4 regions of the Paenibacillus uliginis N3/975 genome follow, and region 4 is predicted to be linked to each of the others. Evidence: riboswitches for the same ligand, from Rfam matches in the RefSeq annotation. Region 4 holds a riboswitch; each other region holds the start of a gene.

Region 1 (4,198 bases), 1.4 Mb from region 4:
ACTTGGCACACGGCATCGTGCTGCTTTAGGCTTAACTGAACGAAGTGATGCCCTCGTACTAGTAGTATCGGACGAAACAGGTAAAGTTTCATTTGCCCTAAACGGAAACCTGTATCCAATTACGACTCATGAGCCTCAATAGAAATTACACTATCAAAGTACTGATTATATACTACGGCTACCTCAGGGAATAAAAATGGAAACGAGTTCGATTCGTATACGTAAATGATATGCCAGTCAACACTTAGCGTTGGCTGGCATATCATTTATTTATATAGCTGTAGGGTAGTATTGACAAAATTATCAATGATCCACATAATTATTATATGTTTATGTTTAAAAAGTACTGAATCTAGATTTTTTTGTCCTATTATTCCTATTTATGATGTATGATTAAAAGAAAGCTAGATTAGTACAATGGAGAGGGGAGTAATCACATGTATGTTATAGGTTCAGCCTGCATAGACGAGAAAGCGGGAGAATGCGTTGACGTATGTCCTGTTGATTGCATTGAAGAAGGAGAGGACCAGTTCTATATTGACCCGGATATTTGTATTTCTTGCGGTGCTTGTGAAGCGGCTTGTCCTGTGACAGCAGTATTTTATATCGATGATTTGCCAGAAGAAGAAAAGCCTTACTATGAGAAGGCTGTGGAATACTACAAAAACAAAAATTAAATCATACGAAAATAACACCCTTCCGAGCAGGTGCGGAGCAATCCGGTCACCATATTGGAAGGGTGTATTTGTCATGCATTTATGAAGAAGATTGAATAATGTGATGAGCCAGATTATCGTAAATGGAGCTGAGTAGATTCGGCTTAGTCGATTCCAGATCATCAGGAACAATTGGAATCTGGGTGAGTAGGGACGTATTCAGCTGGTTCGCCAGCTTTTCCCCGCCACCCTTGCCAAAGATATAATGCTTGGTGCCTGAAGGATCTTCATAATAAGACATGTTCTCCACAACGCCGAGAATACGGTGATTGGTCTGAAGGGCCATTAGTCCCGCACGCTCTGCAACGACTGTTGCTGTGGACTGTGGTGTAGTGACAATAATTTCAGAACATTCAGGTATCATCTGATGAACAGCCAGAGCGATATCACCTGTCCCAGGTGGGAGATCAATGAGCATATAGTCCAGTGGCCCCCACATCACATCATTCAAAAAACTGGACAGCATTCTTCCTAGTCTGGGTCCCCGCCACAGGACAGGGTCGTTACCTTTAACAAAAAATCCGGTTGATATGACTTGAACACCGTCACTTTCTATCGGTGTGGGCCGGCTATTCGTAGGTTCTGGCTTCTCATGTATTCCCATCATATCCGGTATACTGAAACCGTAAATATCTGCGTCAATGATTCCAACTTTCTTTCCGGCCTTCTGCAATGATAGAGCCAGATTCAGTGTAACGGTCGATTTTCCGACGCCGCCTTTTCCGCTGGCTACCGCTATAAATTGGACACCCGCTTTAATCAAAGGACTTACTGGAAAAGAACCCTGTGCCCCCCCTCTATTGGCAGGCTGTTGGCCAGAAGGTTTCATCTCCTGTGCTCGAACAGTTATGCTATGCTTCTCCTCGGCAGAAACTTGCTTGACCCTAATATGTATGTCTGTCATTCCCATTGTGCGCAATAGCCCTTCAATCTGTTTACAGCGTATTTCTGTTATGCCTTGCTCCTGTTCTAGCTCTGTGGTTATTAGAGTCATCGCTGCTTTGTCTTCTTTCAGCATGACATCACGGATTAATCCTATTTGAATCAAGGGAAGCTTCAATTCGGAGTCGAGTATCTTCGTCATTTCACGATCAAATACTTCTCTATTCATAAGTCACCTGTACAAAACTATGACAATGCGGATATCTGAAAGTTGATAAAGAGTTCTGGTAAGCCAACATTCGTAAGTCCCTCCTTAAAACTGATAATCAAGTTCAGTTTAAAGAAAGAGAAAGGGCTAGTCAACAAAGGTGTTCAGTATGCAGCGACAGTATATGACGGCAAAGATCTTCAGGCAGTGATCATTATATATCACTTTCAACTTGTGAAATATTTAGTAAACTGTAATAAATAAGAACAGGAAGTAGGTATCATAAACGGGTTCTCCATTGTACATTTTATTTATATTGCGTTGGGATTAATTATCCAAGCAGTTACATTACTTCCGAGAGTCCAACGAAAATACGAGCGATAAATAGAAAAACGGGTCAATCTGCTGTTAGTTGACATCACTGCAGGGCATGACGGGTGATTAGCGAGATTTGCAGAATAAAATTACAATTTTGTTACTGAATACGATTGACATATCACCTCAAAATATACTACATTATGATAGAGTTACAAAACTTTAATGAATTTGCCGAATTTCGTTTTGAAAACGGGGGAACCGATCTGGGTGAATTATTCTTGAAGTCAAGGGAATATAGGAGACCTTCAACCGAACCCTTAGCTAACTCCGTAGGCACCGAAGGGAGAAAGTGTATTTGAAGAAAGTCGTATTATCTTTACTAGGGTCTGCACTTATTTTTTCCTCTGGCGCCTTTACGGCATACGCTGATCAGACGAAGCTTCAGAGTGAAGTTACACAACTAGTAGGAACTCCTTATAAATGGGGAGGAGCAACTGTAAGCGGTTTCGACTGCTCCGGATTTATTTTGTACATATTTGATAAATATAATCTCGATTTGCCGCGAACTTCGGTATCACAAGCAGAAGCTGGTGTTCACGTGGATCAAGATGATCTTCGGTTGGGAGATTTGGTCTTCTTTAATACAAGTGGCCGCGGTATCTCGCATGCAGGAATCTATATTGGTAATGATGAGTTCGCTCATGCCTCCACTAGCAGAGGAGTAAGAATCAGCAAGCTCTCGGAATCCTACTATAAGAATCGTTATGTAACAGCGCGTCGTGTCATCAGTCAAGAAAATTATGTTCAGATGGTAGGCAGTATGAATTAATATTTCGCAACCAATAGAAGTCCGCGATGAATTCGCGGGCTTTTTGTTGTATGATGTTACTATATGTAGGTAAAGAGTGTTGATCTAATTGTATGAGATTCAACTGGGGGGTTGATTACGAAATGTCGTATTTGTTTACTAAAGAAATTAATGATTGGAACAGCTGGGGAGCTGTTTATCAATCCATCGAGGATTTTAGACCTCTGATTCAGGAGATATTTGTAAGGGAACGATTAATGGGAGCGGAAGATATCTCTCATCTAACACCGGGAACAAATGCCGTCTTCAAAGCAGGATCTTACGTGATCAAAATTTTTGCACCGACTTCGTCTGGAATGAATACGGATCAGGACTATAAAGCTGAACGGTCGGCGATGCAACGAGCGATTGACCAAGGCGTACGCACACCGAATATTGTAGCCGCGTCCAAAATTAATGATAAATATGAATTCAAGTATATCATTATGGATTTTATCGAAGGCCAAAGTGCTGGTGACGCCATAAATGGATTTACGGTTGAGCAAAAGCGTGATTTCGTAGGTAAGCTGCAGGAGGATATGGTAAAGTTGAACACGCTGCCTGACCAAGAAGTGAGTCGTGATGTGATCATTGAGAGAGCAATCCATAATGATCGCTGGAAGGTTGTGTCTCCTGAGTTAAGAAAACAGATTGAGCATTTTCTGAACCATCATGAGCTCGGTACCTGCATACATGTTCATGGAGATCTTACGGGTGACAATGTAATAATTGATTCGAAGGATCAAGTTTATATTATTGATTTTGCTGACAGCTCCGTTGCACCGATAGAATATGAGTATCCTGGGATTGTGTTTGAGTTGTTTCAAAGTGATGTAGAAACTGTCCATGAGTTTATAAAGTGTAGGAATCTGAAATACAGTGAGTTTATTGACCTGCTATTTGCGGGGACGATGCTGCATGACTTTGGTGCGAACTTTGTAAAATCCATTTATGAAAAACATACAGGCAAAGGTATCGGGGAAATGTCTAATATTTCTGAATTTAAGGAGTTGATTCATACCCATCTGATGCCTGACTTCAAGTGTACATAAGCTTAATGAACTCATTGAGGGGGAATAAAGCGTGTTTAAATTTTGGAAAGGCCGGGAGGGAAAGAATAACTCGGTTTCGGAGAGTTCTGCTGCGATCGGGAATAACATCCACGAAGAAACAGAAGAGCAAATCGTAGAACTAAAAGGAAGAAATATTCAACGATTCGTTGCGCCC
Region 2 (4,198 bases), 2.9 Mb from region 4:
TGCTCAATCCAATAGGAGGCTATTTGTAGTCGGGATACTTTTTTTTTACGAGATCTTTGAGGATGTGGTTTTCAAGTTCCTTCTCCCCCAACAGTTTCATCGCCTCGTCATATTTTTGCTGCAGCTCTTGGAACTTGGCCGCATCCTGCTCTATTTTTTGGGCTTCTTTCTGCTTTTTGACCATAAGATCTCCCACCTCATCCTCATATTGACGAACCCAGCCGCTTAACGTTTTGGGAGACATGCCGTATTTTCTCGCAACCATCTCTGTCCGGTAACCAGACAACACCTCTACGACATACTCTTTTTTCGCCTCAACCGGGCATCGAAATCGTCTTTTCATGGACGGACTCCTCATTTCTTTTTAGTGTATCTGAGGTACCTTGGAGTGTCCAATTGGATTAGGGGGCTATAAAGCTGAGTCCGTTTGCTCCCAAACCTACTCATTGTCCGGCAAATAAACAGTCTTATAGTGAGCACTCCATAAATTATGAATCAGAATAAAAAATAAGCCCGCGAACAATCTATCAGAAAAGAGCGCTCCAGCGGAAGGCTTCCTAGGCGCTGGCGCTCATTACACTGGATCAGATTCGCTGAAAGATCCTTTAGAGCGGACTCCGCCAGCATCGTGCGGACCGCTCCCCACTGCTGCTTCTGAACAGTGCTTATGGCCTCGGCCACCGTCAGTCCCTTTAATCGCATAAACACAGACGACCAGCGCACAAGATCTGCATACTCTCTCGTATCCGGCAGTGCATACTCCGCATAACCAGAAGCACCGCTACAAGATATTTTAAACAATCCACAGTTCGTACTCTTATCGTTCCACGGAATATCCTGTTCAGCCGAATTACCGTCAAAACGGAAAATCTCCATATAACGTATCATAGTTTCGTGTAGTTTATGTTCCGTTAATTGCGGTAAAGAGTCTGTTATTTTAGCCATCTCACAGTCTCCTTTTCTAGGGTTCAATTGCAGCACAAAAAGCCCGAAAGAGCAGAGAAACCCGCTCCCCAGGCGCTGAATGCGGCACAATCGTGCCACCTAAAGTATGATGGGTCGTGTTCTCTCCCAATACGCTTACGAGGTTAGCTGTCGGATTCGGGCTTGAGAGTGCCCTACCCTGTGCTTGCGCAGCAAGCTCTAAGGATTCACCCCATTCACCATTAGTTATGGTGAGGTTGGTTCCCCCGCCTCCCTTTCGGGAACTCAGCGTGTAGATTATATGGTTAAAGTTGGATGAATCATACGTCATTGTCCCTTTCAAAGTAAATGTTCATTTATGGTCTATAAATTCAAAATATCGACGAAAAAGCCAAAAGAAAACGTGTACATTAGGGCTTGACATCGATTATCCATACAAATGCACAGTATCTTGCCACTTTACGAAAAATTAACGAAATACAGAGAAATACAGAGTATGAAGCAGTATTCGGGTGATCGGACTTCTTTCCCCCCGCTATCCCGTTAAAAAACACCTCAAATGTGCCTTTCCCTCGATTTACATTACGAACCGCCAGACGTATGATACGAATCATGAATTGAACAATGTTTTCTCATGAATCGCTGAATTCCCTTGCTAGGCAAGGGAAACGGGGGAACCAAACAAGGAGATGCGCCAGGTGGTGTGAGAGCCGCCATTGAACATCTCCAGGGGTGAATCCTGATCCGAAGACTCCATGAAATTCGGATCAGGTAGGGCGACTCTCACCGCCCGAATCCGACAGCTAACCTCGTAAGCGTTGAGTTAAGCAGTCACGCATTTAATTGACGCGGTCTGCTCACAAGGAGAGGATGATGAAGCTTGTGATCGAGAAACACGACCACAGGGCTTGATGCCTCTGTGGTTTTTTTATCAAAAAATGCTTTTTATTCGCTGAGTCCTTGAATGGAAAAGGAACGGGGGAACCAAACGAGAGACGTGTATTTCTCTCAGGGGTGAATCACATCGGCAGGATAACTGCCTATGGGTAGGGCGACTCTCACGCCCGAATCCGTCAGCTAACCTCGTAAGCGTATCGAGAGAGGCAACGATTGTCGTGTGCAAGGCACGGTGTATTTCACTGTGTCATCAGAAGCCACGGGAAGAGTGACTCTCCTTCCCTGAGGCTTCTTTTTGTTGCCTTCTCTTTCTAGTAATCAGGAGGAGAAAACATGGAAAAATTACAAGATCTGATCATCGTATCCGCTCCAACCAAGGCAGGGGAGGAATTCGTAACCCAGCTTATTCGAAATAAAATTCCGTTTGCAGCCATCGTGAACAACCGGGCAGAGCAAGATCGTCTGGATAAGCTCGGAGCCAAAAACATGATCTTGATCGACACTACTGATGAACAAACCTGGATCATTCCCGAGTTTTCCGTCAGCAAGGTGTTTCTGTTTGAAAGCAGTCTGAACCTGTGCTGCCGTTATTTGCGGATTTGCCGTACATGGACCTCGGATCCGATCTATGTCATCACTCATTCAAGCAATCCAAGATTAATTTATAAAGGACTTGGCGCAACGATCGTGCTGCACACGAACCATACCAATGTTTCCTTCTTAATTTCATCACTCGTCAGCTAGCCACTATTATTTATTAAATATGTTTTGGAGGGATTTACATGCAGGATCTGTGCATGGTGCTCATTCTGGGAGGAACTTACGCACTGTTCACCTTGTTTTTATCCTGGTGCGGACGCTTGGTCAATGAACCGGAGGCTGATAACCAATGATCATCATTATGGCATTTATGATCTTTATTTTTCTGTATTTGATTTACGCGCTGATTCACCCGGAAAAATTCTAGGGGTGTTATTGAAGGAGGAAGCAATCAATCATGGGCATTGTACAAATTGCCATCGTTATTCTGGTTCTGGTGCTGCTCGTTAAGCCTTTCGGAACCCATCTATATAATGTGTTTCGCAATGAAGCCAACGGCACAGATAAATGGTTCTCCTGGGCGGAGAAACCGATCTACGGTTTGATCGGGCTTAAAGAGCGCAAAGGCATGACCTGGAAGGTATATGCAATCAGCTTTGTGGTGACCAACTTAGTCCTGGTCGCGGCCGGTTATCTCATTCTAAGGCTACAAAAGATACTGCCGTTCAATCCAAACGGGATCGACAACATGGAGCCGACGTTATCGTTCAATACCATTATCAGTTTCATGACCAATACGAACCTGCAGCACTACAGTGGTGAATCGGGTCTCTCCTACTTCTCGCAGATGGCCGTCATCACTATGATGATGTTCACATCCGCTGCTACCGGACTGTGTGTCGCGATCGCATTTATTCGAGCGATTACCAGCAAGGGTACAACGATAGGTAACTTCTTTGAAGATTTTGTTAAGGCACATACACGGGTGTTGATCCCTCTGGCCTTTGTTGTTGCCATGGTGCTCGTGGCGCTGAATGTTCCTCAAACCTTAAAACCTACTATTAACGTAACGACACTTGAAGGCGCCGAGCAGCAAATTTCGGTTGGTCCAGTGGCCGCACTGGAATCGATCAAACACCTGGGCACGAACGGCGGCGGACATTTCGGTGTCAACTCGTCGCATCCGTTTGAGAATCCACGTCCGCTAACTAACGTAATCGAGATTTTATCAATGTGGTGTATTGCGGCGGCTCTGCCTTATACGTTCGGCTTATTTGCTAAAAACCGCAAGCAAGGTTGGATTATTTTCTCAGCCATGATGGTTCTATTCATCGGATTCCTGTCACTTGCCTACGTATCGGAATCTAACGGTAACCCGGCGATGAATCGGCTAGGAATCGATGCTTCCCAAGGCAATATGGAAGGCAAAGAGGTCAGGTTCGGTATTGCCCAGTCTGCTCTGTTTACGACCGTAACCACAGCGGCCACAACCGGATCGGTCAATAACATGCACGATACGCTGACACCGCTTGGCGGTATAACACCGCTGTCTCTCATGATGCTGAACTCTGTCTTCGGCGGAAAAGGCGTCGGTCTGATGAATATGTTAATGTACGCCATTCTGGCCGTGTTCCTCGCCGGGCTCATGGTTGGACGAACGCCGGAGTTTCTAGGGCGGAAAATCGAAGCCCGGGAGATGAAGCTGATTGCGATTGCCATTCTGGCTCATCCCCTCATTATTCTGGCGCCGACTGCTCTCGCTCTCATGACGGACGCTGGTCAGGCGGGCATTACGAACGCAGGCTTTCATGGCATTTCACAAGTGCTGTATGAGTAC
Region 3 (4,198 bases), 2.6 Mb from region 4:
CCAGCTTCTCCGTTAAAGCTCCAATGCCGGGACCGATCTCCAGTGCGCCTTTTTCCTTATCCAGATCAGCGGCCTCTACAATTTTGAACAGTATATTTTGATCGATGAGAAAGTTTTGTCCAAGACTCTTCTTAAACGAGAAGCCATGACGCTGTATAATCTCCTTCGTTCTTCTCGGGGTTGAAATATCATCAATCCGTGTCATAGCTCTGTACCTCCCTCTTCCAGCTGAGCGAGCGCTGCTGCGAATTCTTCACGTGATATTTGAAACATGGCCAGCCGTTTATGAAACTGTTTGCCGTTACAATATCCAATGCCGAGCAGGTTGCCCATCGCCATCCGTCTCGCTGCAGCCTGCGGATGCACAATCAGCCCAGCCTCAATCAGGTCATCCAGCCCAATAAGGCTTTCCGATCCTTCAAATGACGTATGCAATCGTTCCAGCGCATGGCGAATCGCCTCCGGCGAGGCATTCTCCACCCCGATGTCTCCTTTTCGCGTTGCATCGGCTTCCGGAATGAAGGCATGCTTGCAGCCAGGGACCTTAGTGTCGATAATCTTACGGATCCGCTCTCCGGCATGGTCCGGATCGGTTAAAATAATGATTCCGCGCCGTTCTTGCGCCAATGCAATTCGTTTCAGTGTGTGGCTGTTAATGGCCGATCCTCCGGTTTCAATCGTGTCTGCTTCAACAGCCCGCTTCACAGCCACTGTATCGTCCCGGCCCTCCACGACAATGACTTCTTTGATCATTCCCTGTTTCTTCCTTCCCAAAACAAAAGAAGAGGATGATTCATCCTCTTCTTAGCATCACATTAATATTAATTAAATAGTATAGCATTAGCATGGCAATGTAAAACGGAATTCATGCGTTAATTAAGCTCTGGTTTCACAGGGCCAATCACATAAACGGTATGCCCGCTTTTACGCCCAAAATTGTATGCCGCTTTTAAAGAATCAAAATAGACATCAATTTTGTTGCCTTTAATGGCACCACCAGTATCTTCTGCACGGCGGAAGCCTACGCCCTCAATATATACCCACCAACCGATTGGAACCACACTCGGGTCCACCGCAATCGTACGTCCTTCCGTTACGCGTGTACCGGAAGCTGTGCGGGTACCGATGCCTTTCTGTTCGGCGGAATAAGCTGTCATAGAAACATTGTTTAGTACTTTTTTATATTCGAAGTCAACTCCGGCTCTGGAAACCACATTGTTAACTTTAACTTTTGCGGATGCCGCCTTAACTGCTGGCTTTTCTGGACTCGATTCCTTGGCTGCCGTTCTCACGGTAGCATTTGCAGTCGTGGTTCTGTCAGCAGACGCAGTTTCAATAACAGGTGCTTCAGGCACTACTACTTTTTTCGTGCCAACTGCAATAATTTTATCCTTCGTCTTACGCTGTATCTCTTTGTTTATCACATTTTTTGAAACAAGCTTTCCGTCCTCGTAGACTTTCTCGATATGGTTAACCACGATGCCCGGCTTACCACTTTGAATCACCCGGTTATCGCCCTTCACAAGAGAAGGATCTGCCGTTTTGATGACACGGAAAGAGCGGTTTTCAGTTTGCTTAACCGTTTGTTTCGTGACGCGAACGACGCGAATGTCTGCTTTTTCAATAATTTTCGTTTCCAGGGAAGGCTTTACTGTATCTTCGCCCTTGATTGAAATGCCTGTTTCCTTAAGCACATTTCCAACCGTATCTTGGGTAGTAAATATTGTGTTTACTTTACCGTCTGCAGTCACTTTTACAGGTACTGCGAGTTTAATAAATACACGGTCTCCATCCTGGAGCACACCGTTTAACGGCATGGAAACCTCATCCTGCGGTTTCAGGGAGATGGCCTGCTCATCCAGCACTTCATGAAGCATAGCCTCTCGGGTTTCCACTGTGGTGACACGTCCGTCAACCACAAGGTGAATTTCTTTGCCCGCCTGATTGTGAACAATCAGAAGTACGAGCACTGTAATTGCGATGGCGCCAATGGCGGCCAGCATTAGGTGACGCAAATTCTCATGCTTCCATCGTAATGCGTAAGACATGCTGGATGATTGTGATTCATGGGTCTCTTCTGGTTGAATAACGCCCACTATGTCATCCTCCTTCATAGTCCCGCCGTCTAGGTAACGCATGATTGCATTTGACGTGACTATAGCAAATTGTCTCACAGGGTGCCCTGCTATCTATCTACACCCTGCGTTAATCCCCGTCTTCCCGTCCATACGATCGTCACCTCCTGTTTACCAAAAGTATGACGATACTGTCTCCAATATTCTAAAATAAAAGAAAGCCAAAGAAAGAGTTATAGAGACTCTTTCGTGGCTTCCTGATGTCTAGAATCTGGAAAATAGCATGCACGAGTTTGCCTCTCTTACTTACGCTTACGGAGTTAGCTGTCGGGTTCGGACGTAAGAGAGACGCCCTATCTCAAGTCACCCGCTCATGGCGGCTGCCTTCAAATTCACCCCAAAGACCCAAAAAGAAATCAAATACAGTGGAGCGCAGCATGATTGCCAGCTATTCCTGTATCGGTTCCCCCGTTCTCCGAATATCGGAGATTAAGCGAGACGGTTCATAAAATATTCGGCTGTTCGTTTTCCGATCAGCTTCTTATCACTGAAAAGATGATATCCTGTTTCTATGCAGGTTGTAAAGCAACAATCAACCACATTTTTTCAGATAAAAGGTTAAAATATTGTAATATCGTCGCCTTTTTCGGTTAAAAAACTTTAATTGGTCGTTAATGCTCTGTTTTTCATCGCATTTGCTCTCGATTTCATTTAATACCAAATCGTTCCAGAGCATTTTTGGTCGTAATTGAACCTAATTCTTCCAGAGACAGGCCCCTAATCTCAGCCGCTGCCTCGGCCACTAATTTCACATGAGCAGACTCATTACGCTTCCCCCGAAACGGATGAGGCGTTAAATAAGGGGAGTCGGTTTCGATGAGCAGTCGGTCCATCGGGACCTGTGCTAAGACCTCTTTTGGCTGTCTCGCATTTTTGAACGTTATCGGCCCGCCGAAAGAAATATGGAAACCCATATTTAGGCACTGCTTGGCCGTTTCCCAGCTGCCAGAAAAGGAGTGCATCACTCCACCGACCTCTGACGCCTTCTCTTCTTTCAAAATCTTCACGATATCCTCATGTGCATCCCGGTTATGAATAACAATCGGCATGTTCAATTCCCGTGCTAAACCAATCTGCCTACGCAGCACCTCATGCTGAACTTCCTTGGGAGAGGTGTCCCAATGGTAATCCAGGCCGATTTCACCGATAGCCACTACTTTCTCATGACTGCAAAGAGTAGCGATCCATTCCAAATCTCCGTCCTTCATCGTGATCGCATCTACGGGATGCCAACCCACTGCCGCATAAATAAAATCATAAGTTTCCGCCAATTTCATGGTCGAAGGAATCGTTTCCCGGTTAAAGCCGATGTTGATCATTCGGGTTACACCGGCTTCCAAGGCGCGGTTGATAACCTCCTCACGATCTTCGTGGAACTCGGGAGCATCCAGATGTGTATGTGTGTCGAATAACATAAATAAACAATCTCCTTTCTTGTCGCAGACCAGCACAGTAATAACCGCCGGTTCTAGCTGTTCAATACTTTACTTATATCTATTTTATCTAACTTGTCCAAACACGCTTTTGACATCCTCCGGCAAGGTATTCAAAACGTTCCTCACCTTTTCCTCAGGAAAGTATAGACGGTATCGCCCGCGGTGAATCCCGCTAATAGAGCGCACTATATCAGATACTTCGGATATTTCACGCACATGTTCATGTCTGTCCAGCAACAAAATCTGTTTATCGCTCTCAGGCGATCCGGAATGAAATTCATCATAAGGAAGATCGGTCGGATAATCAATCTCGAAATCATAATCCGGGTGGAGTCCCGCATCACGAAACGCCTGGCGGATTCCGTCGACGGTCTCTCTATCTATGGTGTCGATTTCTACATATTTATAGAGCCTACGATGCATAAACCGACCACATAAATCACTCAGAAGCTCATCCTTCTCAGCCGTCCACTGCAAAAAGGTTGTCTGAATCAACGCTTCATCCAGACGCAAATATTGGCTCACCGTCGTATTTCCCTCAAATAAAGCTGGTAACGGCTCTACCATAAAACTGAAATCATAACCTTCGCGGTATAGTTCCTTCGCTCTCCTGAAGATTTGCCTCAG
Region 4 (4,198 bases):
AAGTGCATGTTCAATACTTTGACCGTCTCCGATATCGACTGAAATCTGTTCATATATGCTGCATTGACTGCCTTCTTGAACAGGAATGAGCAGGCCGGACTGAACCATCATGGTTAACAGACCGACGGTTTTTAGCGTTAATGTCTTACCGCCTGTATTTGGACCTGTTATGATCAGGGACTTGTAGTTACGGCCAATTGCAAAATCCAGTGGGACCATGCCCGGCCCCAACAGAGGATGGGTGGCCTGCTTGAGCGCAATGATCCCTTGATCATTAAGTTCCACGTTTCTTCCGCTGATGGACATGCCATATTTACCTCTAGCGATAATGAAATCGTACATTCCGACAGTATCTGCATTCAGCTTCAATTCGTGACTGTATTTCTCAGCCATTTCGGTCAATGCACTGAGTACTTTGGTCTCTTCCCGAGCTTCTTCGGTCTGCAGAAAGCTCAGCTCATGCTGGAGGCTTGCAACATCGCTCGGTTCGATGTAAACCGTCTGTCCGCTTGCCGATTCATCCAGCACGACTCCGTTAATTTGCTTGCGGTGTTCTTTCTTGATGGGCAGAACATACCTGCCGTTACGTTTACTGACTAGGCTTTCCTGCATGATCGACCGGTGCTTGCTGAGTAAGCTGTCAAGCTTTCGCTTGACTCGCTCTTCAGATACAGCGATTTTTTTGCGGACTCTCGCGAGCTCCTTGCTTGCACCATCAACAACACGGCCGCTATAAATACAGTGTTCGATTTCTGAGAGCAATGAAGGGAGTTCATACATCGAAGAGGCGTATGAGGCTACCTTTGGAGCGATTTCGCTCTTGGTGGCCATATAACGTATGAGCTGCTTGCAGCTGCGCAAAAATTGCTGAATATGGCCGAAGTCGCGTTCAGTAAGCACATAACCAGTTCCGAGCAGTTGCTGGACAGGTTCTATTCCCTCCAAGGAAGGGATGGGTATACTTGCCCCTGCACGGAGCAGTGTACTTGCTTCAGAGGTTTCATCCAGCCTAAGCCGGATTGCTTTAATCTGGGTGAGAGGGGTTATCTCACGAATGTGATTTTTCCCGAGATAAGAGACGGCAAAGCGTTCCAGTTCGGTTTGGACCTTGTCGTATTGCAGCAATTTCATTGTAGCTAAATTCATTTGGGATCAAACTCCTTTATATTGGTGTATATTTGCCTGAAAGAGCCCGTAAAAAACAAAAAAAGGCAGAGAATGAACGTAGGTTCACTCTCTGCCTTTAGTCAGTCCGCCTGGTTTGATCATCTTCACAGGAAATAAAGCTGCCAGTACTTATTGTACGCAGTCCTATTTACCAAAAAATCCGTGCTGAACTCAGCACGGATGAAAAGACGCCAAAACAGGATAGACCTCCCGGGCTTCAATTGATATCCGTTGTTCTTAACTAATTACACAGATGGAAAAAACCATAAGAAAATAAACATAGCCATTTCAGGCCATGAAAAAAAGGATTTTTCCAATCATATGAAATTTGGTTAGTTAAGAACGACCACCGACATCAAAATCTCTCCTTATTAAGAGGGTATGACATTAATATACGGTTTACTTTTGGAAAAAGTCAAGCCGGGATTTTCCCAGGCTGTGTATTATGGTGAAATCAGAATGGTTATAAGTATCGAAAAAGTATCAATTTCGCTCCAAAAGTTACAATCTGTTCATAATTTCATAAAATAGACACAATTTCGACCTATATCAAAGAGCGGGGTATGTTACTTTAAAATAGTTAGCTTGGTTTATTAAGTGCTGAATCCAGACGAGCATAACGTTTGGTACGGGGGAGCTTTATATGGGGTGAATGTTTCTTCTTGTAAACTAGGAAATACCTCTTTCCGAATCCGTCAACTAACCTCGGAAGCAACAGGGAGGATAACATAACATCATGAATAACTTACTGAAATCGGTATTACTTTCAGGGGCGATCGTCGCCTCAACATTAGTTCTTAGTCCTGACTACGCGAGCGCTGCTACTTCTTCCATTAAGGTACAAATTAACGATTCCTTAGTTTCTTTTCCGGACGAGCAACCTTTTGTTGACAGTAAAGGATTTACTCAGGTACCTATTCGAATGATTACAGAGAAGATGGGCTCTACCGTTACGTATGAAAAGCTTAGTTCTTCGAGATCCAAAGTAACGATTAAAAAGGGAAGCAAGACTATCGTACTCAAATCCGGCTCCAATATAGCTTTAGTTGGTTCTAAGCAAGTTGTTATGGACACAAGCATGCGGGTCGTCGATGGCCGAGCTTTTGTTCCTGTTCGGTTCGTATCGGAAGCGTTCGGCTATTCTTTGAAGTGGGATTCTAGAAATAAAATTGCGATAATCAGTACCGATGGCAAAAATCATGCTCCTGCCTGGACAGCACCTGTACATAACACTTCCAAAGGAAATCAGGTTGTATCCACTGCTAAGAAGTATCTTGGGACCAAATATGCATGGGGAGGCGCCTCGCCATCCACCGGATTTGATTGTTCCGGTTATGTGAAATATGTGTATGGCAAGATGGGTGTCAGTCTACCTCATAGCTCCGTATCGATGCATAACAATTACGGAACTCCAGTGTCAAAGAGCAATCTTAAACCAGGGGATCTCGTATTTTTCATTACCAACAAAGTTTCAACATCTCATGTAGGCATTTATATCGGTGACAATAAATTTATTTCTGCCACTAGCAGCGGAGTAACGATTGCCAGCATAAACAGCTCCTATTGGGGACCTAAATATAACGGCGCAAATCGGATTTTTAAATGATTTCTCATAACAAAAATGGGGTTGTCTTCTGGTCATCTGTGATGACTTTCGGGACAACCCCTTCTTTACGTCCATTCGACAAATCTTACCCCAAATTAGGAGACGTTAAAAAGACTAAATTGTTTTTATTACGAAAACAGAACATTTATTGTAATACATCACGATCTTCCGGAAACTTGTCGAAATGATGCTCTGCATAAGAACAAGAAGGAATAATCTTTAGATTCTCACTGCGGGCGTGGCTGATGACTCCACGGATTAGCTGCTCTGCAATTCCTTTTCCACGAAGTGATGGGGATACAAATGTGTGGTCGATACTGATGACCTTGACTCCCATCGGTGAAAATGTAACCTCGGCTGTTGTAGTTCCTTTCTCCTCGAAATAAAAACGCCCATTCTCTGATCTCATTTCGGACATATAATCTCCTCCTTTATTGGGACTACTTTACCCTAATCTGCCCGCCCTTAAACGAAAAACAAATAGGCATACACCCTGTATCGGGCATATGCATACAATGAGGGTAAGGACGAAAAAGGAGTGAACATATGACAACAACATACCCGAGTCACAATGTCGTTTACCAATGCGACCAACATACCGCGCATTCAATGAAACAACACAAGGAAAAAGTACATCATGCGATGAAAAACATGGTCAATCGAAAAGTGCAAGTCCACACGGTGCACAATGAGGTTATCGTGGGTGTCGTAGTAGGGGTGGATGTGGATTTTGTGTATTTGAGCATGGATCCACCTGAAAACATGCGTGGTTTCTATCCGGGATTTTACCCCGGTTTCAACCCTCCGGGAGCTTATGCGCCTTTCAATCCTATTCTGCCGTTGGCCTTGTTTAATTTGCTGACAATAAGCCTGCTGTTATAAATAAATCCGCAGGATGGAAGGAATTGCAACAAAAACCTGCGGAATTCCCGCAGGTTTTTGGTCTCTTTTCGAAGAAACGCTCTTCATCCTTATGTAGGATGCCAAATACGTTTCTTCTAGCTGTAATAAATTGACGTATAAAAAAACAACATATTCCGGATTCGTCCACATAACCATTTACAGAATGGATTAGAGCGAGTGTGCATCCATTCGTTATTCAATCCGGATCTCAATCTAGAGAGGAGGAGGGGCTGTTTGTCATCCACCCCAGAAGGGAAATACCTTTCCAATCAAAGGACTATGTCCAAGAGGAAGTTCAGATTTACACGTAATGATTGGATGGGTTATTTGTTTAGTGCTCCTTTGATTATCGGTGTGCTTGCTTTTGCCATTTATCCGATGTTTGCTGCTCTGTTTATGAGTTTTCACCAGACATCAGGTCTTGCTTTGAATGGAAAATGGGTAGGTATGAGTAATTACAGTTATGCCTTAGAAGATTCTTTATTTTGGCAAGCGCTTACAAATACGTTTGTGATGGGCATC

Evidence for each region. A riboswitch is a leader RNA that binds a small molecule or an ion and turns the genes downstream of it on or off. The one in region 4 is predicted to bind cyclic di-AMP.
Region 1: it holds a riboswitch for cyclic di-AMP, as region 4 does, so the genes downstream of both, B9N86_RS10920 (C40 family peptidase) here and B9N86_RS17530 (C40 family peptidase) in region 4, are expected to answer to the same signal.
Region 2: it holds a riboswitch for cyclic di-AMP, as region 4 does, so the genes downstream of both, B9N86_RS00600 (hypothetical protein) here and B9N86_RS17530 (C40 family peptidase) in region 4, are expected to answer to the same signal.
Region 3: it holds a riboswitch for cyclic di-AMP, as region 4 does, so the genes downstream of both, B9N86_RS29200 (resuscitation-promoting factor) here and B9N86_RS17530 (C40 family peptidase) in region 4, are expected to answer to the same signal.

The regions. Positions count from the first base shown of each region.
Region 1 covers NZ_LT840184.1:2,297,766-2,301,963, forward strand. Annotated here, with positions in the region: partial or broken gene cdaS (sporulation-specific diadenylate cyclase CdaS) at 1-142, shown strand, start outside; gene B9N86_RS10910 (ferredoxin family protein) at 438-677, shown strand; gene B9N86_RS10915 (Mrp/NBP35 family ATP-binding protein) at 757-1,827, opposite strand; cyclic di-AMP (ydaO/yuaA leader) riboswitch at 2,344-2,475, shown strand; gene B9N86_RS10920 (C40 family peptidase) at 2,480-2,953, shown strand; gene B9N86_RS10925 (phosphotransferase family protein) at 3,046-4,023, shown strand; gene B9N86_RS10930 (2Fe-2S iron-sulfur cluster-binding protein) at 4,055-4,198, shown strand, end outside.
Region 2 covers NZ_LT840184.1:127,671-131,868, reverse strand. Annotated here, with positions in the region: gene B9N86_RS00620 (IS3 family transposase) at 1-8, opposite strand, end outside; gene B9N86_RS00615 (transposase) at 20-343, opposite strand; gene B9N86_RS00610 (hypothetical protein) at 496-945, opposite strand; cyclic di-AMP (ydaO/yuaA leader) riboswitch at 1,062-1,225, opposite strand; cyclic di-AMP (ydaO/yuaA leader) riboswitch at 1,555-1,757, shown strand; cyclic di-AMP (ydaO/yuaA leader) riboswitch at 1,865-2,032, shown strand; gene B9N86_RS00600 (hypothetical protein) at 2,155-2,565, shown strand; gene B9N86_RS30885 (potassium-transporting ATPase subunit F) at 2,711-2,788, shown strand; gene kdpA (potassium-transporting ATPase subunit KdpA) at 2,819-4,198, shown strand, end outside.
Region 3 covers NZ_LT840184.1:6,281,907-6,286,104, forward strand. Annotated here, with positions in the region: gene rsmA (16S rRNA (adenine(1518)-N(6)/adenine(1519)-N(6))-dimethyltransferase RsmA) at 1-205, opposite strand, end outside; gene rnmV (ribonuclease M5) at 202-753, opposite strand; gene B9N86_RS29200 (resuscitation-promoting factor) at 873-2,096, opposite strand; cyclic di-AMP (ydaO/yuaA leader) riboswitch at 2,370-2,581, opposite strand; gene B9N86_RS29210 (TatD family hydrolase) at 2,783-3,550, opposite strand; gene B9N86_RS29215 (HD domain-containing protein) at 3,635-4,198, opposite strand, start outside.
Region 4 covers NZ_LT840184.1:3,708,764-3,712,961, reverse strand. Annotated here, with positions in the region: gene B9N86_RS17535 (endonuclease MutS2) at 1-1,146, opposite strand, end outside; cyclic di-AMP (ydaO/yuaA leader) riboswitch at 1,756-1,896, shown strand; gene B9N86_RS17530 (C40 family peptidase) at 1,904-2,773, shown strand; gene B9N86_RS17525 (GNAT family N-acetyltransferase) at 2,919-3,191, opposite strand; gene B9N86_RS17520 (hypothetical protein) at 3,320-3,655, shown strand; gene B9N86_RS17515 (carbohydrate ABC transporter permease) at 3,911-4,198, shown strand, end outside.